DNA from 3 places in the Nostoc sp. CALU 1950 genome. Region 2 is predicted to be linked to each of the others. Evidence: predicted binding sites of a transcription regulator. Region 2 holds the regulator's gene; each other region holds the start of a gene.
What was found. The regulator HrcA, encoded in region 2, represses chaperone genes, less so after heat shock. The targets are predictions, from matches to a motif close to TTAGCACTCNNGANTCNNGAGTGCTAA.

Region 1: a site for HrcA is predicted at 3,090-3,116, ahead of groES (co-chaperone GroES). Genes of this name have one in related genera too.
Region 3: a site for HrcA is predicted at 5,888-5,914, ahead of groL (chaperonin GroEL). Genes of this name have one in related genera too.

What each region holds. Positions count from the first base shown of each region.
Region 1 covers NZ_JBDNJQ010000005.1:26,733-35,223, forward strand. Annotated here, with positions in the region: gene ABF638_RS02645 (WD40 repeat domain-containing protein) at 1-663, opposite strand, end outside; gene ABF638_RS02650 (NIL domain-containing protein) at 943-1,251, shown strand; gene ABF638_RS02655 (response regulator transcription factor) at 1,329-2,006, opposite strand; gene groES (co-chaperone GroES) at 3,136-3,447, shown strand; gene groL (chaperonin GroEL) at 3,544-5,178, shown strand; partial or broken gene ABF638_RS02670 (DUF4351 domain-containing protein) at 5,319-5,579, shown strand; gene ABF638_RS02675 (DUF4351 domain-containing protein) at 5,600-5,920, shown strand; gene ABF638_RS02680 (radical SAM protein) at 5,987-6,925, shown strand; gene ABF638_RS02685 (photosystem II assembly protein) at 6,918-8,216, shown strand; gene ABF638_RS02690 (urease accessory protein UreD) at 8,278-8,491, shown strand, end outside.
Region 2 covers NZ_JBDNJQ010000053.1:9,001-17,491, reverse strand. Annotated here, with positions in the region: gene ABF638_RS16140 (tetratricopeptide repeat protein) at 1-1,638, opposite strand, end outside; gene aroC (chorismate synthase) at 1,739-2,827, opposite strand; gene psbA (photosystem II q(b) protein) at 2,985-4,067, opposite strand; gene ABF638_RS16125 (DUF2834 domain-containing protein) at 4,483-5,157, opposite strand; gene hrcA (heat-inducible transcriptional repressor HrcA) at 5,247-6,356, opposite strand; gene ABF638_RS16115 (rhodanese-like domain-containing protein) at 6,812-7,144, opposite strand; gene ABF638_RS16110 (DUF3352 domain-containing protein) at 7,303-8,491, shown strand, end outside.
Region 3 covers NZ_JBDNJQ010000030.1:31,311-39,801, forward strand. Annotated here, with positions in the region: gene ABF638_RS11145 (ferritin-like domain-containing protein) at 1-491, shown strand, start outside; gene ABF638_RS11150 (isoprenyl transferase) at 515-1,273, shown strand; gene ABF638_RS11155 (hypothetical protein) at 1,747-2,259, shown strand; gene trxA (thioredoxin) at 2,778-3,095, opposite strand; gene fabG (3-oxoacyl-[acyl-carrier-protein] reductase) at 3,701-4,447, shown strand; gene ABF638_RS11170 (MraY family glycosyltransferase) at 4,706-5,788, opposite strand; gene groL (chaperonin GroEL) at 5,947-7,620, shown strand; gene corA (magnesium/cobalt transporter CorA) at 7,936-8,491, shown strand, end outside.

The DNA of each region.
Region 1 (8,491 bases), on a different contig from region 2:
CCCCACAGTATAGCCAGTGGCAAGCAATGGCTGCTTAGTTGAGCAGACAGCCAAGCAATGAGGAGCAGTTTGAACAGTATTCATAAGGTAATCGGGATAAGTGCCAATTGGCTCTTGTGTTTCTGTATCTAATGGCCAGAGAAAGTGCTGAAAGCTAATGATACATACTTTCCCGCTTTTGCCTAAACCAAATTCGTGAGCCATCGCCAGATCAAAATCTTTCTTACTTTGACCTGTTTCCAAATGCCAAATATTAACGAAAGATTGCTTATAAGATAGATCCCAGTAGCAAATAAGGGTGTTATTGTAGTCTGTGATCGCAAAATAATATGGATGATGTTGTTCAGGTTTGTAGCAATCTAGATTAAATTCCGTCAAGGTATGTAGGCATTGCATTTTTGCAAAGGGCAGATAATTCCATAGGGCTTGTTCAGCAGTAGCTTCGCTGCTGTAGAACAATAACAGCAAAGCTGATTCCCGCACTTCTCTGACGCCATCGCCCAACGCCTGGATTACTAAATTAATTCCTTTGTGCCCATATTGAAATGCTTCTAAAAGAGCATCCACTTTTTCTTTTGTAGAAGCACAGCGCAAACGATATCTAATGCCCTCTAATCCCTGTATTGCTGGACTAGAAGAAGAAACTAGGTCGTGTTCTCTCATCACGTTACTTTATTAAATTTCATAAACAATAAATTAGGGTTACAACAATTGTTGTAACCCTACAGATTGGCTATATTAAATCTGCTCTAAAATCACTAAAGAATAATAATTAACCTCAGAATTGACTAATTATGAGCAATTCTTCACATTTACTACATCTAGATTAATGGTTGCCAAGGCAAATACTTTCTTGCTTGCCTGGGTGGGATAAGTGACGCTAGTGTTAAAAGAATTGTGTAAAGTAAAACCCTCATCCCAGAAGTCGAGTAGGAAGCTAGAATGGCAATTCCAAATAAACAAGTAAAATCTAATACTGATATTTTAGATAATAGACGCACCCAAACTCGTATCCAAGTTCGCATTCCTAAAGACTTGCATGAGGAACCAGTCATATCACGGCTGGTTTCTCACTATGGGGTAACAGTCATTATTGCTGATGCTCAGGTAAGCGCAAACGTGCCACAATATAGCTGCTTTGATCTGGAACTCCGAGGTACTGCTTCCCAGATTGAAAGTGCCTTAACTTACCTAGATGAACTGGATTTAGAAGTTTTGCACCAATCCAGCCCTGAAGAAGATGGTTGGTAAATTGAGTGCTGAGTCCTGAGTTATGAGTGCTGAGTCAAAAACACTCAGCACTCAGCACTCAACACTCGGTACTGAGTTTAGGCCATTTGATTTTCAATCGCCCACCGCGCTAGTTCAGTGCGGTTATGGAGATTGGTTTTGCCCAACATATTGGACACATGGCTTTCAACCGTGCGCTGACTAACATTTAGTTCTTCAGCAATTTCCCGGTTAGCTAAACCCCTAGCAACAAACTGAACTACTTTCAGTTCAGTTGGGGTTAATTGCACATCGAAGGGAACCTGGATACGGGAGCCGTTTTCGCCTCCTTTTGCTTGGTGTTCTTTCCAACGGATAGTTTGTTTCAGCGAGGATTCAACTTGCGCTACGAGTTCTTCTGGCTCAAAGGGCTTGACCATATAAACATCAGCACCTTTATTCAGACCCTTAACTCGGTCTGCACTTTGTCCCTTAGCTGAAAGGAAAAGAACCGGAATCCAGCTGGTGCGTTCGTTTTGCCGGACTTGTTCCACAAAAGTATATCCGTCCATTTCCGGCATCATCACATCGCAGATGATCATGTCTGGAACATCTTGCTCTAAAATTTCCAGAGCTTCACGTCCATTTTCAGCGGTGATAACTTCATATCCCCGGAATTCCAAGTAATCCTTCACCAGCAAGATGAGGTTAGGGTCATCATCAATCAATAGAAGTCGTTTGTGATCTTTCATGCTGGGCTCTTTCATAGCAGTGGCACTTGTCGCGCTTCGGTCCATCAAAGTCTTGAATATTTATCCTCTATGTGGGTTATTCGAGATGTTGTCCTTTTTCCTACTTAACTTGCCTTTGCTGTCTCGAAGTCTCAAAAATGCCGAGCACTTTCAATAGACTAGTAGCTAGATAGCAAAAGTCCAGCAAGGATACGTATAGCAGTAGTATCTATAATGCGCTATTATATATCGCTTTGAAAGGGGCGGGGTAAAAAACACTGATTAAATAATAATCTTTCGGACTCACAAGTAAGTATTGGCTTAAAGATGACCCTACCTCAAAACCAACCCGCACTTTCTTAAAGCTTACTGCTATACCATATCTTTTGGTTGTTAAGCCTCTATGAGGTGTTCACAAGAAACTAGGGAAGTTTCTGGCAAAGGATGGTTTGAAAACGCGTACTTTTCTACCACCTTATTGCCTATTTAGTGTTCTCGGATGATCCGCAGGGTAACTTCCAGGTTTGCTTGGCGATACCAGACACCATCATGGTAAACCACCATTATGGGTCTAGAACAAGAAACACGCAAGCAGCTGGCTTTAGTTTTATAGACACAAATGGGATACTTTCTTGCGGCTCATCAAGTTTTAACTCTTTAAGTCGCTTTTTTAAGTAATCCCAGAATTCCAGACTAGCTCGTTTTGAGCAGCAATTGTCTGGTCAGTGCAAATAAAAATGTGCTGCTGAATTTTTGCAAGTCCTAAACTTTCTACATAATTACTCAGGGTCTTATGTTCCAGAGACTTAGTAGTTTTGGGGATTTGATGGCTGGACTGGATCACTGTCACTGTATTGTTACTTATTGAGCGGCTCCCTGATTACAGTTCTATAACAATTTGCAAGCTTTGCAAATAAAGTTGACTGGGGAGTGGTGAACAGGGAATGGGGAGTGGGGAATGGGGAAGAATTCTCATAACTCTTAACTCCCTACTCCTAACTCCCTACTCCCTACTCTCTTCGTAACTTACAGAACAAAACCTGAAAGGTAGAAATAATTAAGCATTTATACTTAAGTATATCTATGACTCTCTAGTTCGGGAACCCGTACTCAAGGCATTCTTGCCATTGGACGCCACTTTTCGGTAAATTAGCACTCAGGAGTTGAGAGTGCTAAACTCTGGAGAAAATAAATTATGGCTGCTTTATCTCTAAGCGTTTCTACAGTTAAACCTTTAGGCGATCGCGTTTTCGTAAAAGTGAGCGCCTCTGAGGAAAAGACCGCAGGTGGTCTGTATTTGCCCGATACCGCCAAGGAAAAGCCCCAAGTAGGGGAAGTAGTGGCCCTTGGCCCTGGCAAGCGTAATGACGATGGAAACCGTCAGGAATTGGAAATTAAAGTCGGCGATAAGGTGCTGTACTCTAAGTACGCCGGCACTGACATCAAGCTCGGCACTGAAGAATATGTACTGCTTTCTGAAAAAGATATTTTAGCAGTTGTTATTTAGTCGTCATTAGTCATTGGTCATTAGTCATTAGCCAATGACAAAGGACAAATGACAAATGACGAAAAACAAAAGACAAAGGACAACTAAGAAGAAATTATGGCAAAGCGCATTATCTACAACGAAAACGCCCGTCGCGCCTTGGAACGAGGCATTGACATCCTGGCTGAGGCTGTAGCTGTTACCCTTGGCCCCAAAGGTCGTAACGTAGTTCTAGAAAAGAAATTTGGCGCACCGCAAATCGTCAATGACGGTGTAACGATCGCCAAAGAAATCGAATTAGAAGACCATATTGAAAACACTGGTGTAGCTCTGATTCGTCAAGCTGCTTCTAAGACCAATGATGCTGCGGGCGATGGTACTACCACTGCTACCGTTTTAGCTCATGCGATCGTCAAAGAAGGCTTGCGGAACGTTGCAGCTGGTGCTAACGCAATTTCCCTGAAGCGTGGTATTGATAAAGCTACTGCCTTTTTGGTAGACAAAATCAAAGAACACGCCCGTCCAGTGGAAGATTCCAAAGCCATTGCCCAAGTTGGTGCGATCTCGGCTGGTAATGACGAAGAAGTCGGTCAGATGATTGCCCAAGCAATGGACAAGGTGGGTAAGGAAGGCGTAATTTCCCTAGAAGAAGGGAAATCTATGTTCACCGAGTTGGAAATCACTGAAGGGATGCGCTTTGATAAAGGCTACATCTCTCCATATTTCGCTACCGACCCTGAGCGGATGGAAGCGGTTTTTGATGAGCCTTTCATACTGCTGACCGATAAGAAAATCGCTTTGGTACAAGACCTTGTACCAGTGTTAGAGCAAGTAGCTCGTGCTGGTCGTCCTTTGGTGATTATCGCCGAAGATATTGAAAAAGAAGCTTTGGCAACCTTGGTTGTAAACCGTTTGCGCGGTGTACTCAACGTGGCTGCTGTTAAGGCTCCTGGCTTTGGCGATCGCCGCAAAGCACTACTAGAAGACATTGCTGTTTTAACTGGTGGTCAACTAATCACCGAAGATGCTGGTCTGAAGCTAGATAACACCAAGCTGGATAGCCTGGGTAAAGCTCGCCGGATCACCATCACCAAGGACAGCACCACAATTGTTGCCGAAGGTAACGAAGCTGCTGTTAAGGCTCGTGTAGAACAGATTCGTCGTCAAATCGATGAAACCGAATCTTCTTACGACAAAGAGAAATTACAAGAGCGTCTTGCTAAACTCTCTGGTGGTGTTGCTGTAGTGAAAGTTGGTGCAGCAACCGAAACCGAAATGAAAGACAAGAAGTTGCGCCTAGAAGACGCTATCAACGCTACCAAAGCTGCTGTGGAAGAAGGTATTGTTCCTGGCGGTGGTACAACTCTGGCTCACCTTGCTCCTGAATTGGAAGTTTGGGCAAAGAGCAATCTTAAAGATGAAGAGTTGATTGGTGCGTTGATTGTCGTTCGCGCCTTACCTGCACCTCTGAAGCGGATTGCTGAAAACGCCGGTCAGAATGGTGCTGTGATCGCTGAACGCGTGAAAGAGAAAGAATTCAACGTTGGCTACAACGCTGCAACAAACGAATTCGTCGATTTGTTAGAGGCTGGTATTGTTGACCCTGCGAAAGTGACTCGTTCTGCTCTGCAAAACGCTGCTTCCATCGCTGGTATGGTGTTGACAACCGAATGTATTATAGTTGACAAGCCTGAGCCTAAGGATGGCGCCCCTGCTGGCGCTGGTGCTGGCGGCGGCGACTTCGATTACTAATACTTTGTAGTTACATAAGTTTAAAAATAGCTGCTTCCCTTGTGGAGGCGGCTGTTTTTTTGTGTCAAAAGAAGAGGAAGAGTACCGTGAAAAGTCAGAACAGTACCCGACTGATTTTGTGCGTTGGTTGCTTGGGGTAGTTTGAAAAGGATTTGGTTCGGCAATTTTTGCGGGAGGATATTATGAAAGAGTCTGTAATTTATCAAGATATCGTTCAAAAGGAAGCGTTTAAATTGATTAGTCGTCTACTTAAACGGCGTTTTGGTGATATTGATGGATCATTAGTTGAGCAGGTTCGGAATTTATCTGCTGAACAGTTAGAAAATTTGGGAGAGGCATTGTTGGATTTTTCGGAAGTTGCTGATTTGGTAACTTGGTTAGAGCAGCAGGAGAAGGACTAAAATTTTTGCAGAAGTATACTATGAAAGAATCTGTAATTTATCAAGATATCGTTCAAAAAGAAGCGTTTAAATTGATTATTCGTCAGCTTAAACGGCGTTTTAGTGATATTGATGGATCATTAGTTGAGCAGGTTCGGAATTTATCTGCTGAACAGTACTGTGTTTCTAATAACTTACGCGCTACATCACGAGCAATGAGTGTTTCTTACCTTCCGCGTAAAGGCTTGGCATACGAACAGCTTATTGATAATTTTCAAGAATTATATCAGCGCTTTTGTGATGAGAGTGGTTTTGTCTATATGGCCTATCGCACTAGCGTACATCTTGGAGAAGTTATTTAAAAATAAAAATGGTAATCATAAGAAGTAGGGTGCGTTAATTCACTCTCAAGAAATATCAGGATTCACATGGCACAATCAAAATATGAAGGTTATTGCGAATGCATTCCTACCAAGTTAGTCAAAGAAAAGTTTGGAGATGTTAATGTTTATGTACAAAATGCGAAATCTCTCTTAACAAAAGCTACCGGATTTATTGGTGATTATGATTTTACTCTAAATCCTTACAGGGGATGTCAATACGGTTGTAGTTATTGCTATGCTGCTGCATTTAGCCCTAATGCTAAAATGCGCGAAGATTGGGGTAAATGGGTGATTATTAAGGAAAATGCTGCTGAAGTTTTAGCGAAAGAATTAAAAAAATGGTATGCAAAAAATCCCTATATTCCTCCTAGAATATACATGAGTAGCGTTACTGATCCTTATCAACCACTTGAGTCTAAACATCAACTGACTCATCGGTTGTTAAATGTAATGCTTGATGTGAGGGATGATGGTTATCCAACTCCAACTTTGGTGATTCAAACTCGTAGCCCAATTATTACTAGAGATATTGATTATTTACAACGATTTAAGCGATTGCGAATTAATATGAGCATTCCTACAGGAAGCGAATTAGTGAGAAAGGATTTTGAACCGCGATCGCCCAGTATTAAAGCTAGACTAAATGCTATCACTAAAATAAAAAAAAGTATTGATTATTACAAAGGTTTTCTTCCTAAAATTTCTATCACTATTACTCCTTTACTTCCTACTTTAGCAACTGATGAAGCTGCTTTTATTGAAAAACTAGCCATCGCCGATAGGATTGTAATTCAAGCTTTTCATGCTAGTCAGACTCGTTCTCTCATAGCATCAACTCGCCAAGAAGCTGAAGAAATTAAGCAAAAATACTCTTGGTGGTATGAAGATGAGAAATTAAGCTATATGAAATTTAAGGAAAAGTTAGTTTCTCAACTTCCAGGTGTAGAAATTATGGAAGGTAAAGAGGGATTTGGTTATGAATAATCCTATCGTAAATTGGTGGCGAAGTCAGCAGTTTAAATCATCTTTAAAACGTGGCGATATCCGACGTGCAGTCCAACTATTGCAAGAGATTCAAAAGTCAGGTGCAAGATTCTCATGGTTAGAAAAACTATTTACGGATAAACTTCAACTTGAACGTTATTCCCAAGAATACAAACGACAAACAGAAACTTTAAGTAAACAAATAACAGAAGCATCCCAGCAAAAAGATGATCTCATATTAATCCCAGATGAGGAATTTGTTAAATATATCTATAAAGTTTTTAATTTAATACAGCACGATGAATATAAACTGCAATCTACTGGTATTGATGAACGTATATTTGATGACTTTGAATCAAGTTTAGTTGAATATCTTAAAGAAGAATTTAGTAAGATTCCTGACAAACAGTTATTTGTTAAGCTAGAAGATGCTCTTGAAGATATTAATAACTTAAAAATTGGACAAGACCCGGACTATCGTTTTAGTCTAACTCCTCATGTCTACTTTATGAAGTATTTTTTAGAAAATGTATATTGTATATATTTAGCTTGGTTTCTCATTTACCAGGATGGTTTACTACCAAGTAAGGTTAATATCCTTGATATTGCAGCAGGCCCAGGAACAGTTGCTTATGGTTTAGCTTTATTTCTCCAAAGTAGTAGCGGTTTCTTTCATATCCCACAAATGCATATATCTTACTACTCTTTAGAAAAACAAGATGCCTTCCAGTTTCGTGGACTTCAGTTCTGGCGACGATATATAGAGTCACGTTTAACCACGGTGAATGCTTATTTTCGCTTTGTTACTACTGATATTTTTAATTGGAAAACTCAATCGAATAATCTACCCAAAGACTTTTTCGACTTTATCGTAATTTCCCACTGCTTCTTTATAGATAAAGCCAAGAGGGTTGAAGCTCATAATACTTACAAGCAAATATTTGCCACTAGCTTAAAAATTTCCGGCTATATTTTACTAATTGTACAAGATAAGAAATTATTCAAAATTTACGATGCTTACCAAATTGAAAACCAAGAACAAGAAAAAAATGTAGTGGATAAATTTCTGGCAGAACTTGGATTAGAGTTGGTCTGGTATAAATATCTAACCTCAACAGGTTCAAGAACATCTTTATCCGGTGCTGAATTTGGTAAATTCGCTCGAGAAAAATTACCAAAACAACTATATATGAGTCCAATACTCCAACAGTATTTTGGTCAGAAGCATCAGTCATGCTATACATTAGATGATTATGTAATCTTGGCGAAAAATCATGATAAATTGCAGTGAAAGTAGCAGAGAATATATTAAAGAAATATAAGGTATGTGAACTTGAATCTTGAATTTATAAATGACCTGTAATCCGCAAATAGCAGAAGGTTGGCATGGCAAACTTAATTTAGTCTATGCCGATCGCCAGGGTAAAACTCAATTAATTTACAATCACCAACAAGCGCCTCTGAAGGTACAACGGCCATTCTATCCAGAAGGGGAAAAAGTTTGTCATAGCGTAATTTTACACACGGCTGGGGGAATGGTGGGAGGTGATCGCTTATCCTCTAGCA
Region 2 (8,491 bases):
CATCAAAGTGTAAGGGTGATGGCTTTTTGGTTGATACTCAATAGCTTGACGGGCGCAATTTTCTGCGTTATCTAATTTTTCAATATCTCGAAATGCTCCACCTCTGCTGGTTAGCAACGCTGACTTGAGTTTATTTTCTTTTATTTTGTCGAATTCCAAATTATTCGTCAGTTGCAATGCCTGTTCTGGTTTATCTGCTTTGCGCCAATGGCTACTAGCATTTGCTAGGTTCCATTTGTTGTCAGTGCGCTGAAACTCCTGCTCATAGAAATTTGCTTCAATTGTGTGGTAAGCAATCCAAATCTTACCAGAGACTAAATTCTTCTCTTGATACTTAGGCTCTTTTTGCCACGTGTAATAACTATATGTTGGTTGAAGCACTTTAATTTTAGTCTCTTGAAGCCAAGCAAAATCTGTTGGTTCAAGTCGCTCTTTTAACTCAAGCTTTTGCAAAATTGTGTATAAAAAACTGGTCTGTGATTTATCTTGATAGCCTAAAACATCATATTTGGATTTCAAAGCTGCAAAATGCTTTTGTTGAGCAAGAATAATTATATTTTCTCGTCCATTATTTTTCAGCCAGTCAATTTCTGATTCATTTAGAGTTTCTCCTGATTCTATATTTAACTTGAGAGTATTAGCATATTTTTCGTTAGCAATTTCTATTATCTTAGTCAGCTTACGCTTTTTCAGAAAGTTAATATCCTGTTCGCCTAATTGATTGGATAAATCAAGTCTTTTGAGAACTTTATACAGGTGACTTTTAGGAGATAAATCTTCATAATGAGTTACTTTATATTTAACTCTCAAGGCAGAAAATTCTCGTGTTTGTTCCAATTCTTGACCAATGGTAATTGTTTGGCTAAGTCCTTGCTGTTCTAACCAGTTAATTTCCGACTCACGCAAATTTTTGTTCGCATCAATGTTTTGCAAGATTGGATACAGTGGACTGGATAATGATAAGCCAGAGTTTAGATTCGCTTGGTATTTCTCTCTTAACTGAGCAAAGTGAGTTTCTTTTAGTGACTCTTTTTGTTGAAAAACTTCTGCTGTTTCAAAGAGTTTGTTGTTGATTAACCAATTATATTCATAATTACTTAGACGTTCTGCTAATTCTAATTTTTTCAGTATTTGCTCAAGTAGACTATCAGGATATGAATCTTGAGATTGAGTCGCTTTGTACTTAGATTTAACTTGAGTAAATTGTTTTATCTCTTGAGAAATTTTATTGGTTTCATATAAACCATTTGCTCTCAGCCATTGAACCTCTGAATCAGTGAGTAAATTCCCTGACTCAAGTTTCCAAAGCATGAAATACAAATGACTAGATTGCCAAGAAACACCATGCTTTGTAGCTTTATATTTAGACTTTAATTTAGAGAATTCAACCCCTAATTTTACGAAGTCCTTTAATTTATCTTGCTGTTCTTGACATATAAATTCAAGATCATGCTCTTTTAACCATTCAATCTCTAATGTAGTTAGCTCAATTCCTAAATCAACTTTACGAAGTATGAGATAGAGAAGACTAGAGGGTGATGAATCTTTATATTTCGTTGCTTGATACTTGGACTTTAGGCTAGTAAAGTGTTTTAAGCGATCTTGATACTCTTTATCCGTATTGATAGCAGCCGTCATAGCACTTACTCAAATGTGTTATCCGCTACTATAGCAATACAGATAAAAAAGGGCGAGTCAGACACTCACCCCCGAAGCATAAATATTTTCTGAAAAATCTTTACAACACCTTACACTGTCCATGATGCCGTAACAAATGGTCACACAACACCAGCGCCACCATCGCCTCCACCATTGGAACTGCACGTGGTAGCACACAAGGATCGTGTCGTCCTTTCGCAGCTAATAATGTTTCTTCACCTTCACGAGTTACTGTCTTTTGCTCTTTTCTAATTGTCGCCGTCGGCTTAAATGCAACTCGTAAAATGATATTTTCCCCGTTGGAAATTCCCCCCTGAATACCACCCGAACGGTTAGTTACAGTGCGAATTTCACCATTTTCATCAATATAATATTCGTCGTTATGCTCAATTCCCGTTAACAGCGTTCCGCCAAAACCGGAACCAATTTCAAAGCCTTTGCTAGCAGGGAGAGACATCACACCCTTAGCAATATCAGCTTCCAATTTATCAAATACTGGTTCGCCCAAACCTTTCGGCACATTACGCGCTACACATTCCACGACACCGCCGATAGAATCACCTTGTCTACCAACTTGCTCAATTAATTCAATCATGCGATCGCAACATTCAGCATCAGGACAGCGGACGATATTACTTTCCACTTGTTCTAAGGTGACAGTATTTGGATCAACTACACCTTCCAAGTCTTTGATGCGCTTGACGTAACCGATAACTTCAACATTGGCAACTTGACGGAGAATTTTTTTAGCGATCGCACCTGCTGCTACTCTGCCAATTGTCTCACGCGCTGACGATCTACCCCCACCTTGCCAATTGCGAATGCCATATTTTGCATCATAAGTTGCATCTGCATGAGAAGGACGATATTTTTCGGACATCTCGTCATAATCTTGGGGACGAGTATCTTTGTTCCGTACCAAAATTGCTATGGGCGTTCCCAAGGTTTTACCTTCAAATACCCCTGATAAAATCTCGCAGGTATCCGCTTCTTTGCGAGGGGTGGTGATTTTACTTTGTCCCGGACGCCTTCTATCTAATTCTACTTGAATTTCTTCTGCCGAAATTTCTAGTTGTGGAGGACAACCATCAATCACAACCCCCACACCGCCGCCGTGAGATTCACCAAAAGTAGTGATGCGAAATAGATGACCAAAAGTGTTGCCCATGATCTTAAAGAAAAAGGATGAGGCTTATGTATTTTACCTAGAGTTCGCGCAAAAGTTAATTCTTGTACTTGTTTTGGTACTTGGACTGTATGAGTACAAATAAGAAAGCGCCCTCTGTTTAGAGAGGGCGCTTTCTCAATTTAGCTAAACTTCAGAATTAACCGTTGATAGCAGGAGCGGAAAGAGCTACAGGAGCAAAATCACCAGCAGCCAAATCTAGAGGGAAGTTGTGAGCGTTCCGCTCGTGCATTACTTCCATACCCAGGTTAGCGCGGTTGATTACATCTGCCCAAGTTGCAATCACACGACCTTCAGAGTCAATGATTGATTGGTTGAAGTTGAAACCGTTCAAGTTGAACGCCATTGTGCTTACACCCAAGGCGGTGAACCAGATTCCGATTACAGGCCATGCTGCTAAGAAGAAGTGCAGTGAACGGCTGTTGTTGAAAGAAGCGTATTGGAAGATTAGACGACCGAAGTAGCCGTGAGCCGCAACGATGTTGTAGGTTTCTTCTTCTTGACCGAATTTGTAACCGTAGTTTTGTGATTCAGTCTCAGTTGTTTCACGAACTAGTGAAGAAGTTACGAGTGAACCGTGCATTGCAGAGAACAAGCTTCCGCCGAATACACCAGCTACACCTAATTGGTGGAAGGGGTGCATCAAGATGTTGTGTTCTGCTTGGAACACAATCATGAAGTTGAATGTTCCTGAGATACCCAAAGGCATACCATCAGAGAAGGAACCTTGTCCGATTGGGTATACCAAGAAGACTGCGGTTGCTGCTGCTACTGGAGCAGAGTATGCGATCGCAATCCAAGGACGCATTCCTAAGCGGTAGGATAGTTCCCATTCACGACCCATGTAGCAGAATACGCCAATCAGGAAGTGGAAAACTACCAATTGGTAAGGACCGCCGTTGTACAACCACTCATCTAAGGAAGCTGCTTCCCAAATTGGGTAGAAGTGCAAACCAATTGCGTTGGAGGAAGGTACTACTGCACCGGAGATGATGTTGTTTCCGTAGATCAAGGAACCTGCTACTGGTTCACGGATACCATCGATGTCTACTGGAGGAGCGGCGATGAAAGCGATTACGAAGCAAGCGGTAGCTGCTAGCAAGGTTGGAATCATTACTACGCCGAACCAACCGATGTAAATCCGGTTGTTGGTGCTGGTGATCCATTCGCAGAATCGATCCCATACGTTGGCGCTTTCGCGACGTTGTAAGGTTGTTGTCATTGTTTTATAAATGCGATTATTTGCAGATGAATTTAGGTAGGTTTGACTACCTGTTACACATCTTAAATAATTTATTGCGTTTTGTAAAGTACTTTCAGAAAGAATTTTCTCTTGGGATTTACGCACCCACAGAAAATCCCCAATTCACTGAAAAAGGGGATTTTGGGTGATACGATTTTGGATTTTAGATTTTGGATTGTGAGAAACGCACTTTATCAATGAAGGCAGGAGGCAGAGGGCAGGAGGCAGAAGGAAAACTGCCCGACGCTCAATAGCGCAGCGTTAGCGACACAGGAGCGTCTGACTTGCTACCGCTGCGCTATCTATTTCCTGCCGGGTTTAAGACCCATTCCAAAATCTCTGATTTGTTATCCTGCAATCAGTGTAGCCTCCCGCCTCCTGCCTTCTTCAATCTTCAATTCGCTACTGGCTGCTGGGATATGGAGTCTATACCCACTTCTTTTAAAGGTGGACGCACACATAAATAAATTAATGGGCCAAATAACGGTATCAACGCTATTAACCAGAAAAACTGGGGATTTTTCCAACCGCGACGCGCCATATCATCCCCCAGTAATGTGGGAAATAATAGGCAAAGTAGACAGAAGTCTAAACTCATCACATTGATGAAGCGATTAGTTTGCCACTGTTGGACAAAATTGCCCCAATCTCCCTCTCTTAAACCATAAGCAACTAAAATAGCTGTCGCTACCGTCAAAACAACCCCAGTCATACGAGAATCTAGCAGTTTGAGTAAGGTATTTTTTTTACCAATAAACTGATTATTTGGTTCCCTAATGGCTAAGTACGGCAACAAAGCAAAAGCACCAACTGCGAACGAAGCGATCGCAAACAGCCAAGCAGGTGTTTTTTGTCCTCTGCCATCAATCAACACTACTGCACTGTAGATGAGAGGCCAAATACCCATGAGGTTGAATAGTGATATTACTAAAGGGTTAACACCTTCCCACTGCACAGTAGAAAGGTTTTTAATTAACTCGAATGTACCGGGTTGCTCAGGAGGCGCGAGGAAAAACGCATAGATAGTGAATCCCAGCCACAGTAAGCTAAAGGAAATTTTTCTAACCATGAAATATTTAAGTACTATTAATTTTGCCGCTATAAATTGGGCTATCTGCTTGCTATGGTATCGTTCATTTGCTATTACACGATACGATATTAAGGATTGAAATAACTGAAAGCTTCAGAGAGATAATCAGCAGCAGATGCTACTACTGCGATCGCACTTTCATAATCTAGGCGTGTTGGCCCCAAAACTCCCACACTTCCTACTGGTATAGAACCTCGGCGATAGTTGGAAGAAATCAAGGTGCAGGTGCGTATCGGTTCTAATGGATTTTCTGCACCTATGCGAACTGTTACCTTTGGTTTAGCACCATCCTCCAGTTCTGGTTCTTCAAATATTAATCGCCACAGTTGGTCTTGTTCTTCTTCCAACAGGTGGATGATGGTTTGTACCTGCTGTAACTGGGAAAATTCTGGTTGGCGTAAAACTTCTGACACACCCCGAATCATAATTTGGGTTGCAGTCGGTGCATGAGTGCGACGACTCAATTCGGCAACTGAGTTTTTCAAGAATTCCCCGTAGCGTTGGAATTCTTGATCTAGTTCACTCCAGTTGAGGTAGGCTAATTCCAACAGACTTCGACCCCGCAAGTGGCTATTCAAAAAATTAGAAACAATCTGCAACTCGCGATCAATCACCTCTGAATCGCGCTGTGTTTCTTCTGGTGTTGAAGCCAAATCCATTAATTTTGAATGTGTCTCGTAACCATCAGTCACGACAATCAGCATGATCCGCCCAGCTTCAATTTGCACTAATTGCAGATGTCGCAATAGTGCTGTAGTGGTTTGCGGCATAGTGATCAAGCTAATACAACCACTCAAGGTTGCTAGAATTTGCGCGGCTCCTTGGAGTAAGGCTTCTAAACTCCGATCTTCCCACTGAAGATGCTTTTGCAACGCCACCTCTACTTCTCGCCCTAAAGTTTCCGTTCGCGTAGCGTCTCGCAGAGAGGGTGTAATTAGCTGGTCAACATAGATGCGATAGCCTGAGTCTGAAGGTACACGTCCAGCAGACGCGTGTGGTTGGTAGAGTAATCCAGACTTTTCTAAAACGCCCATCACATTGCGAATTGTCGCCGAGCTTACACCCAGGTCGTACTCCTCGACCAAAGCCTTTGAACCAACTGGCTCTGCCGTAGCAATGTAGTGACGTACCGTTGCCCAAAGTATATGCTGTTGTCGATTTGTTAACTGGACTTCCATTGTGGTATGTTTTGCTGAAGGCAAATTTTAATCAAACTCTGAAAAATTTGTGAATTTAATCGAAAACAGAGAATATTAATAATTTATTAAGATAGCAAATTATACAGCTATATTATGATAAGTATTTTTAAAGTTAATATACATGCAGCATTTTTTAAGAGTAGGTTTGAGATAGTAGCCCAATTTTTTGGCAAAAGCTGCTAGTTATAATGTACCCTTAATCTGCTTCTTTCTAACCGTATTTTTGCACAAATTTGTATTTGCAAAAGTATTATTAGATACGTAATTTTTCGCAATAGCTCATGCTGAACTGTAATTTGGGCAAATCAAAAAATCTTGTGCAGATGTACTTGATGTCCAAATTGCAAGCTTTCCGGCAAGCATTTAAAGTGATGTATTACTGTTATTAGCATAGCAAAAGCCAGATGGAAGAGTGAGTTCCACCTGAGCAAAAGCTAATATTGGGGAATTGAAGGGTCTACTAATACAGAATAGGCATCAATACCACCCGAAATATTCTGCACATTTGTAAAACCTTGAGCAATCAACCACTGGCACATCTGAGCAGAGCGGATACCGTGGTGGCATAGCACAAGAGTTTCCGCTTGGGGATTGAAGAGGGTAGGTACTTGATCTCCCCATTCGGTAAATTGACTTAAAGGTAGGTTGACAAAGCCTTCAATGCTAGCGATCGCCAATTCTTCTGGTTCACGCACATCTACTAGCTGAATACTTGCATCACTAGAAGAAAGACGTTGCCCCAGTTCTTCTACACTAATTTGGTTCATGGGTTGACTAAAAGAATTCCCTATAAACAGTCCTAATCCTATTTATGGTGACAGAAAATCTCTGCCTTCGCATGAGTATCCATTCTCAAGAGGGTTGATAAATTCTGCTAGGCTTTCTGCTTAAATGGCTGTAAACCGTCTTTTTTAATAGGTTTAATGTGAATAGGCAACGTTCATTTATTGGTTTTATCGTAGCTGGGGCGATCGCACTGCTAGTAATTGTGATCGCTGGCTTTTACTGGTTCTTCGCCAAAAATCCGGCTAACCTCATTGCTTCTACCTCTGGGCCTGGTGCAGCCATATTCGTGTCCAAACTTTCCCCTGCAATGGTTTCATTGCTGACGAATCCTGACCGTTTGCAAGTGTTGGAGCGTGAAGAAGAACTATCTAAACTCAAAACCAGTTTATTCGCCAAAAGTGGCATAGATTACAAGCAAGACATTCAACCCTGGTTAGGGAACGAAATTACATTAGCGATCACCACATTAGATATCGATCGCGATCCAGAAAACGGACAGCAGCTAGGGTATCTGTTAGCACTAGCAACCAAGCAACCGGAGAAAAGCCGCGAGTTTGTCGAGTTGTTGTTTTCTAAACGGGCGTTAGCTGGAGCAAACTTAGCTGTTGAACAATATAAAGGCGTAAAACTGATTTCTGACAATTCTCAACCAGAACAAGATTTGCTTGCTGGTGCTGTTGTTGGCGAAGGCTTTGTATTATTTGCCAACGATCCGAAAGTGCTGCGAGATGCGATCAATAACGTCCAAGCGCCCGATCTGAATTTGACTAGTTCCCTCGAATACCAAAAAGCTAGAAAAGAACTGCCCAAAGGGGGTTTAGCTATAGCTTTCTTGAATCTTCCCATCGTGGCAAAATGGCAAGGGTTAGAGCTACCAGAACAAACATATAACAGCGAAATCATTTCTCTGGTGTTAAACCCCAAAGGATTACTAGCGGAAACCACCTTTTTGACTTCATTGGAAATTTTTCCTCCATCTCCACCGCTATCTAAACCTGTGGGAGCATTGCAGTATATTCCAGCGTCCGCAGGTTTGGCAATTTCCGGCTCGAATTTGAATAATTTAGCTGACAGTGATTTAGCCAAACTCTGGAAACAAGCAACAGCAACTATATATGGTTCTGAAGAAGATGTGGTTGCTCGGTTAGCAAAACCTCTGGTAGATGTTCAAAAACGCTGGGGGATAAACTTACCAGAGGATATTTTTAGCTGGGTACAAGGAGAATATGCCATAGCATTGTTACCTGATAAAGAGCAAATAACCCCCCATTGGATTTTTGTGGTGGAAAAATCCGAGGGTGTGGAACAAGGCGTTGCTCGTTTAGATG
Region 3 (8,491 bases), on a different contig from region 2:
ACACCCAATTAACAGGCGAGAAAATTACCCCAAAACTTCGGACTGTTAGAAGCTATCTTCCCACAGATGACGCTCACGAAGACTTATATCGCCACGGCTTACACCGCATTGCTACAGAATACGGTGCTACCTGTCTTTATATTTGGTTGATGGCTCACACCACTGGCGCACTCCAGGATGTTTTAGAAGAACTAGCACAGGATGAAATCAACCACATGACCAAATTCTGGGGGTTTGGAGTCTGGGCTTTTCCTGATACTGGGTTGATGCGAATTGGACGCACGCTCATCCAAACGCGATCGCAAAACTATCAGCGTAACAACCTCACTCGTACTCTCCGCCGCATGATGGCTACCCTTAACTGGAATGCTTGGTCTTTAACCAACAAAACAACTCTCCTCTTCACCTTCACCTATACAATGCATCGCCTGTGGAGTTGGAACAACACCCTCACACCAGAATACTTACAAAATTTATTTGAAACTAATTAGTCAAAACAAAGGACAAATGACAAATGACAAATGACAAATCAAAATTACCCAGCGATTTAAACCCCCAAAAAATACCCCAACATATCGCCGTGATCATGGATGGTAACGGACGATGGGCAACCAGTCGAGGATTACCGCGCATCGCTGGACATCGCCAAGGAGCAAAAACACTCAAAGAATTATTGCGTTGCTGCAAAGATTGGGGAATCAAAGCGTTGACAGCCTATGCTTTCTCAACAGAAAATTGGCAGCGTCCCGTTGAAGAAGTGAATTTTCTGATGCATTTGTTTGAGCGATTACTACGCCGCGAGTTGGCTCAGATGCATCGTGAAGGAGTACGAATCTCATTTATTGGAGATTTATCGGCTTTACCCAAGTCTCTACAGACAGAAATGGAACGTTCAATGACAGAGACGTTGAACAATCAAGCAATCCACTTTACTGTTGCAGTCAATTACGGTAGCCGCAACGAAATTACCAGAGTTTGTCGTCAAGTAGCTCAACTCGTGGAACAGGGCGAACTCAGTGCCCAAGAAGTGAATGAAAGTCTTGTAGAACAACACCTCTACACCGCAGACACTCCAGAACCCGATTTGCTGATTCGTACCAGTGGTGAGATGCGATTGAGTAATTTTCTCTTATGGCAAATGGCGTATACAGAGATGTATTTCACCGATATCTTTTGGCCAGATTTTAATAGAGAAGCATTTTATCAGGCTTTGTTGAGCTATCAAAGTCGCGATCGCCGTTTTGGTCAAGTTAAAGCTTCACTGTCAGCTTAGTGTACCAACCACCAGACATCGCCTCAAAACTAACCCAGACAGTTTTTGCCATGAGCGATAAAACAGGAGTCATAATTCAGAATGGGCTACGCCCCGCTGCGCTAACAGAATTCTGAATACTCTACCCATAAAGGGATGAGTTTTAAGGCGAGAATATTTTAATTTTTTTCGCGCCACTTGCGGGCAAGGTTTTAAACCAATATTCATTACCCAGTCGGACTCCAATTCAATTCTGTTAGCGGATAGCTAAGGTTTAGCCCATTCTGACTTCTGAGTTCTGAATTCTTCTTATAAAGTAAAAGCACCCACATTACCACGATTGGTATATGAGCGCTAACAAATAAAAACATTATCGAGGATAATCTATCTGCTATGACAGACCGAAGTAACTATAAGAATAGCAGGGACTGGGTAAATAAACTGCAAGGGTAGTTACAAATGTTTTGTTAAAAATATTACTTACCGTGAATGTGATGCTTGATTTAGGCAAAATCCAATCGATTGCGACATCCTATTCTCCTCAAGAACTCTTTGCTGCCTTGGTTTGGCAGCGTCGGTTCAATGAGTTTGATGGCGAAGAAGTGATTACCGACCTTTCCAACCACAGAAATTTATGGGCAAGCTTTCTGTTTACAAAACCAATTTTTGCACCAGATGAAAACGGTTTAAGCTTTGGTGGTATGGTCGATACCCTGCTTGCGATGGCAAACTATCGACCTATGCCTGAAACCAGCATTATCCATTTCATTGCTTATCCTGCCGATACGCTATACATTCTGACAGAGAACCAAGATACAAAAGTGTCTGAGCTTTTAGATTTGGGCAAAAAGTGGCGAGCTGACTCTGTAGAGGTAAGTGATGGCACGAATGAAGACTACGGTTTGCGGCTTAAGCGCCGACTGAGAACTAGATTGGAAGGAGCGCTATTGGGTGAGGATGTTCACCAGGATTGTGATGCGGTTGTTGTTTGCTATTGGTGGGATTGAATTCTTAAAATATCTCAATCAGAGTAATTGTGGACTAAAATCTGCTGTGCAAAACTGGATCACTACACTAAAAATAAAGTACTTAGGTGTAGCTCATCGTAGACATCGCTCTACAGATAACCTAATTATTTCTTTTGCCTGATTTACCAGTTTGATTTGAAAGTTGGTGCTTTTCTATAACCCGCTCAATCTGGCAAGTTACCGCGTCTATTCTATGTTTAACCTTATCAAAATCAATGCTCACCCAAATATAGGTTGTGTCAGGTCTTTGCTGTTTAGTATTCATATATTGCTTTACTTGTCAAGATATTTTGTTATATCTACACAATATATCCTTCTCAACTTCTAAACTACTTTCTCTAGACGTATAAGTAAATATGCTTAATGTTTACTTAAGGTTTTATCGGCTAGAAGTTCAATCAAGCAGTAATTTGATTAAGGTGCACAATTACTATCTACTGAAAGAGACGCGATATTTCGCGCCTCTAAGAACCAAAATCAAAATTCTAAGTGTTAGCTTAAATCTTTGTTTGTAGATATTGCACCAACTGTGGTGCTTGCATCACTCCCTCTATCCGATCCACAGGCTTACCTTGCTTAAACAGTACCAGGGTTGGGAGAGAGGCAATTTTATACTCAGTAGCCAAATCTGTGTATTTTTCTGTGTCGATTTTGACAATTCGTAGGCGATCTTTAAGTTGGGCATTGACTTGCTCTAAAATTGGCACCATCATCTGACAGGGACCACACCAGTCAGCGTAAAAATCTACTAATACAGGCACATCAGAAGCGGACAGCATATCATCAAAACTGTTAAATTCTTTTTTAGTTGCCATTGTGACACACGCCGATTTTCAATTGTTTGTTTCAATAGTAATTCTTAGAAAATAAAATAGGTATAGGATTATGGGTTTTGTTGGGAAAAGATTAGATTAGTTAATATAGACTGATTTGCCAGCCAAAAACCTTAAATAATTATAATAAAACACGTATACTATTTTATTTTATGCATATCCATTAGATATGTATTTAAACCTATTCTGACTAACCAACTAATTATAGAGGCGTTCACGAGAGTGATGTCTACAACAGTGTAGCTGCTATAGTTCCTAGTCTATTCCAATTAAGTGATGACTACAACGGGCTATTCGGTGACGCAGCTATAAATAAATCAACAATATATTGCTTCAAGTTATTCATCCATTAACAAAAAATAACTCATAAGATATTTAATTATAGTAAAACGTTAATTTGTCTAAATTAAGTTATATATATCTAGCTAAAAACGACGTAGAACTTTATCTATTTAGATATCTAATTTGCATCATGCCAGCAAGATTGTCATCCCGCAAGAGTTAGATTTTATCCAGACAATATTCAGATGTTCCCGAAATCACCATAAGATAATTAGCGCGGTATTTCTAAGATTGAGGAACATTAAATGACACTATTACAAGATAAAGTCGCAATTATCACAGGTGCATCACGAGGAATTGGCCGAGCGATCGCAATTGAATTAGCTGCACAAGGAGCGATCGCAGTTGTCAATTATGCCAATTCTAGTGCTGCGGCTGAGGCGGTTGTTACAGAAATTACAGCAGCCGGAGGTCAAGCGATCGCTATCCAAGCAGACGTTTCTAAAATCGAGCAAGTAGACGCACTAGTTAACGCCGTCATGGAAAAGTTCAGTCGTGTGGATATTTTGGTCAACAACGCGGGTATTACTCGTGACACACTGCTTTTGCGTTTGAAGCCAGAAGATTGGCAAGCTGTGATAGACCTTAATTTAACTGGTGTTTTCTTTTGTACACGCGCCGCCAGTAAAATTATGCTGAAGCAGCGATCGGGGCGGATTATCAACATTACCTCCGTTGCGGGGCAAATGGGCAACCCAGGTCAGTCCAACTACAGCGCCGCCAAAGCAGGTGTAATTGGTTTCACCAAAAGCGTTGCTAAAGAACTAGCTACACGCGGTATCACCGTTAACGCCGTCGCCCCTGGATTCATCACCACCGACATGACCAGCGATCTCAACAACCCCGAAGATATTCTGAAATACATTCCACTCGGTCGTTTCGGTCAGCCCGAAGAAGTCGCTGGGATGGTGCGCTTCCTCGCTGCCGACCCTGCTGCTGCTTACGTTACGGGACAAGTTTTTAATGTCGATGGCGGCATGGTAATGGCCTAAATAGTAATTTTCGTAGGTGCGTTAGCCTTCGGTATAACGCACCAATCTTATCAGGCGACTTCAGTCGCAACGACACAAGCAAAATGCCCCTGCGCGGACTAACGGCAATTAAATTTTCAATCTAAAATCCAAAATTTAAAATCTAAAATTCAGTCAAGACACAATTGTGCATCACCAAATAGCCAGTCCTAGACATCGCTTCCATACAGAGAATAAACCATAGTAGGGCTAGCATTCTAATGCCCACCCTACAAGCAACTAAGGCTGTTGGCGTATCCTTTGCCAGACAGTAAAGCCCAAAAGAAGGATAATGCTACTGGCGGTAGTCAGTATCACAGCCAAACTCATGCCTTGTATTCTCATCGCCAGCAAGTTGAAAACTAAGGTAATTGACCAAAGCGTGAACGCAGCATTGCGCTGGGAAAGTCCCCAAGCGAGTAAGCGGTGGTGCAAATGGTCTTTGCCAGGAGTACTGAGAGGGTTATTTCCTGCTAGTAGCCGCCGCACAAATACTTGAGTGGTGTCTAGCACTGGTAACAACAGAAATAAAACCGTAGGAATTAGTGCATAAACTGTGTTTTGTTGCAGTTTTCCTAAAATACTAGTTGCTGCCAGCACATAGCCAAAAAAGTATGCTCCGGCATCACCCATAATAATTCGTGACGGATGGAAATTATGGCGCAAAAAGCCCAGTGCAGCACCTCCCAAGGCTGCGAGTACCAAGATTGCCGCTGCACGGTTGTTAAATTGGGCTGCAACCCCCAACAAACTCATGGCGGTAATAAAGCTGATTCCCCCCGCCAAGCCATCCATACCATCCATTAAGTTAATGGCGTTGGTAATCCCTACTACCCATAGTACTGTCAGTGACATGGACAAGAGAGAGTCGATGGGAGTGCCAAACATCACTTGAACACTGATGCCATTAGCTACTAGCAACAGTGCCGTGACAATTTGCGCCCACAATCGAACAGAGGGCGGTAAGCCGAACTGATCATCGATAAAGCCCACAAGAACTAATATCGAACCCCCCAACAGAATAGTGAGCACCTGAGCCAATACGTTTTGGAGTTCGATCGGTCGTAAAAGGCTAGCTAATACCAGCGCGGCGATCACACCCGCGTAGATAGCTAGCCCCCCTGCATTGGGTAAAGGTTCTCGATTGAGTCGCCGTGCGTTGGGTTGGTCAGCCCAACCTACCCGCAAGGCAAATTTTCTTACTGTCGGAATTAAACGCCAAGTTACAAGCCAAGCCAATAGGAACGTAAATACTACTGCCAACCAGCCGGTGCCGCTAGGGTCGGCAATACCGAGGGACTTAAGGGAGTTGTCTAGATTCATCTCCCAATTCAAGCATTACTGCCAGTATCTAATATGAGCATCACCTGTATATTAATCAATTTTTTTTATTTCCATTTGTAACTTGAGCCGCTTGAGAGATTAGCACTCTTGCGCTGTGAGTGCTAAATTGTCTAATGGAAGCGCTGGAGAAATGAAACATGGCAAAAATTATTGCATTTGACGAGGAATCGCGGCGAGCTTTAGAAAGGGGTGTTAACGCCCTTGCCGATGCCGTAAAAATCACATTGGGGCCCAAAGGTCGCAATGTCCTTTTAGAAAAAAAGTTTGGCGCACCTCAAATTGTCAACGATGGTATCACTGTTGCCAAGGAAATTGAATTAGAAGATCCTTTGGAAAATACTGGTGCAAGACTCATCCAAGAAGTAGCCTCAAAAACTAAAGATGTCGCTGGGGATGGTACAACCACCGCCACAGTTTTAGCACAAGCCTTGATTCGGGAAGGTTTAAAGAACGTCGCGGCGGGTAGTAATCCAGTTAGCTTAAGACGTGGGATCGACAAAACTATTGAGGCACTGGTACTGGAAATTGCCAAGATAGCCAAGCCAGTAGAAGGAAGTGCGATCGCTCAAGTTGCTACTGTCTCTGCTGGTAACGATGAAGAAGTTGGCCAAATGTTAGCCCAAGCAATGGAAAAAGTCACCAAAGATGGTGTCATTACCGTTGAAGAATCTAAATCCCTCACAACTGAACTAGAAGTAGTTGAAGGGATGCAGATTGACAGAGGTTACATTTCTCCCTACTTCGTCACCAACAACGAGCGGCAAATTGTGGAATTTGAAAACGCTCGGATCTTGGTTACTGATAAAAAAATCAGCAGCATCCAAGATTTAGTGCCAATTTTGGAAAAAGTCGCCCGTTCTGGTCAGCCCTTGCTAATCATTGCAGAAGATGTCGAAGGTGATGCTTTGGCAACTCTGGTAGTGAACAAAGCGCGGGGTGTACTAGCCGTGGCTGCCATTAAAGCACCTGGGTTTGGCGATCGCCGCAAAGCTTTGTTAGAAGATATTGCCATTCTCACCGATGGACAGTTGATTTCTGAAGAAATCGGCTTGAGCCTAGATACTGCTGCTTTAGAAGCGCTGGGAACTGCCCGCAAAATTACCATTGATAAAGAAAGCACCACCATTGTAGCTGGCAGTGTCACCAAGCCAGAAGTACAAAAGCGGATTGGTCAAATTCGTAGACAGTTGGAAGAAACCGATTCTGAATACGATCAAGAAAAACTCCAAGAACGCATCGCCAAGCTTGCTGGCGGCGTGGCAGTGATTAAAGTGGGTGCGGCAACCGAAACCGAACTCAAAGACCGCAAACTGCGGATTGAAGACGCACTGAACGCTACTAAAGCTGCTGTGGAAGAAGGTATTGTTCCTGGTGGTGGGACGACCCTAATTCACTTAGCTAAGACGGTAGAAGCGATTAAAAAGACCTTACAAAATGACGAAGAAAGAATTGGGGCTGATATTGTACAACGAGCGCTAGAAGCCCCCTTGCGCCAAATAGCAGACAACGCCGGTGCTGAAGGTTCTGTAATCGTCTCGAAAGTTCGGGATAGCGAATTCAACATTGGCTACAACGCTGCTACTGGCGAATTTGAAGACTTGATTGCTGCTGGTATTATCGACCCTGCAAAAGTCGTGCGTTCAGCTTTGCAAAATGCTGGTTCAATTGCTGGTTTGGTCTTAACCACCGAAGCGATCGTTGTTGAAAAGCCAGAGAAGAAATCCGCTGCTCCTGCCCCTGACATGGGCGGTATGGGCGGCATGGGCGGTATGGGTGGCATGGGCGGCATGGGCGGCATGGGTATGTTCTAACTTCTGCTCACCCAGATAAATATTTTTTAAACAGTTTGTCTTACCCAGGCAAACTGTTTTTTGTAGCATTGCTGATTCAGAGGCGATATGTTATACCAATTCGTAATTCGTAATTCGTAATTTGTCAGATTTAAATCTGACTGATGACTAAATTATCAACCTAAATAATTGCGTAATTTATAAATTACAGTCTTTATATTGATTTTTGTAAGATTACGTGTAAGTTATCCTTATGTACTTTGTTATTTACAAATGACAAATGACAAATGACAAATGACAAATGACAAATGACTAATCACTATTAGGTAATATTTTATGGCACGAAAACTGCGTCGCCTTCCCAAAATAGTAACCAAGCTATACGAAGATGAATTCTATCACCAACCAGGAACTTTACCAGGAACCATAATTATTGATGCAGATGCTCCGCTACCGATAATTTTCTTAATTGACTATAATCAAACCAATTTCATCCGTGAACAAATAGCAACTCCAGAGGAGTGTCTCCCCTATCTTGATGCAGAATCGATTTCTTGGGTAGACGTACAAGGTTTAGGTAGTCAAGACATATTACAACGATTGGGTAACGTCTTTGAGTTACATCCTCTAGTTTTAGAAGATGTAGTCAATGTACCAGAGCGTCCCAAAACCGAGGATTATGAAGACCAATTGCTATTCATTGCCCGCATGGTAGTACCAAAGGAGAAAACATGTGGTTTTTATAGTGAGCAAGTGAGTTTAATATTAGGGAAAAATTATTTGTTGACAGTACAAGAAGAACCAGAACATGATTGCTTTGAAGCAGTGCGATCGCGAATTGAAAAAAATAAAGGTATCATCCGTAAACAAGGAGCGGATTATTTAGCTTACG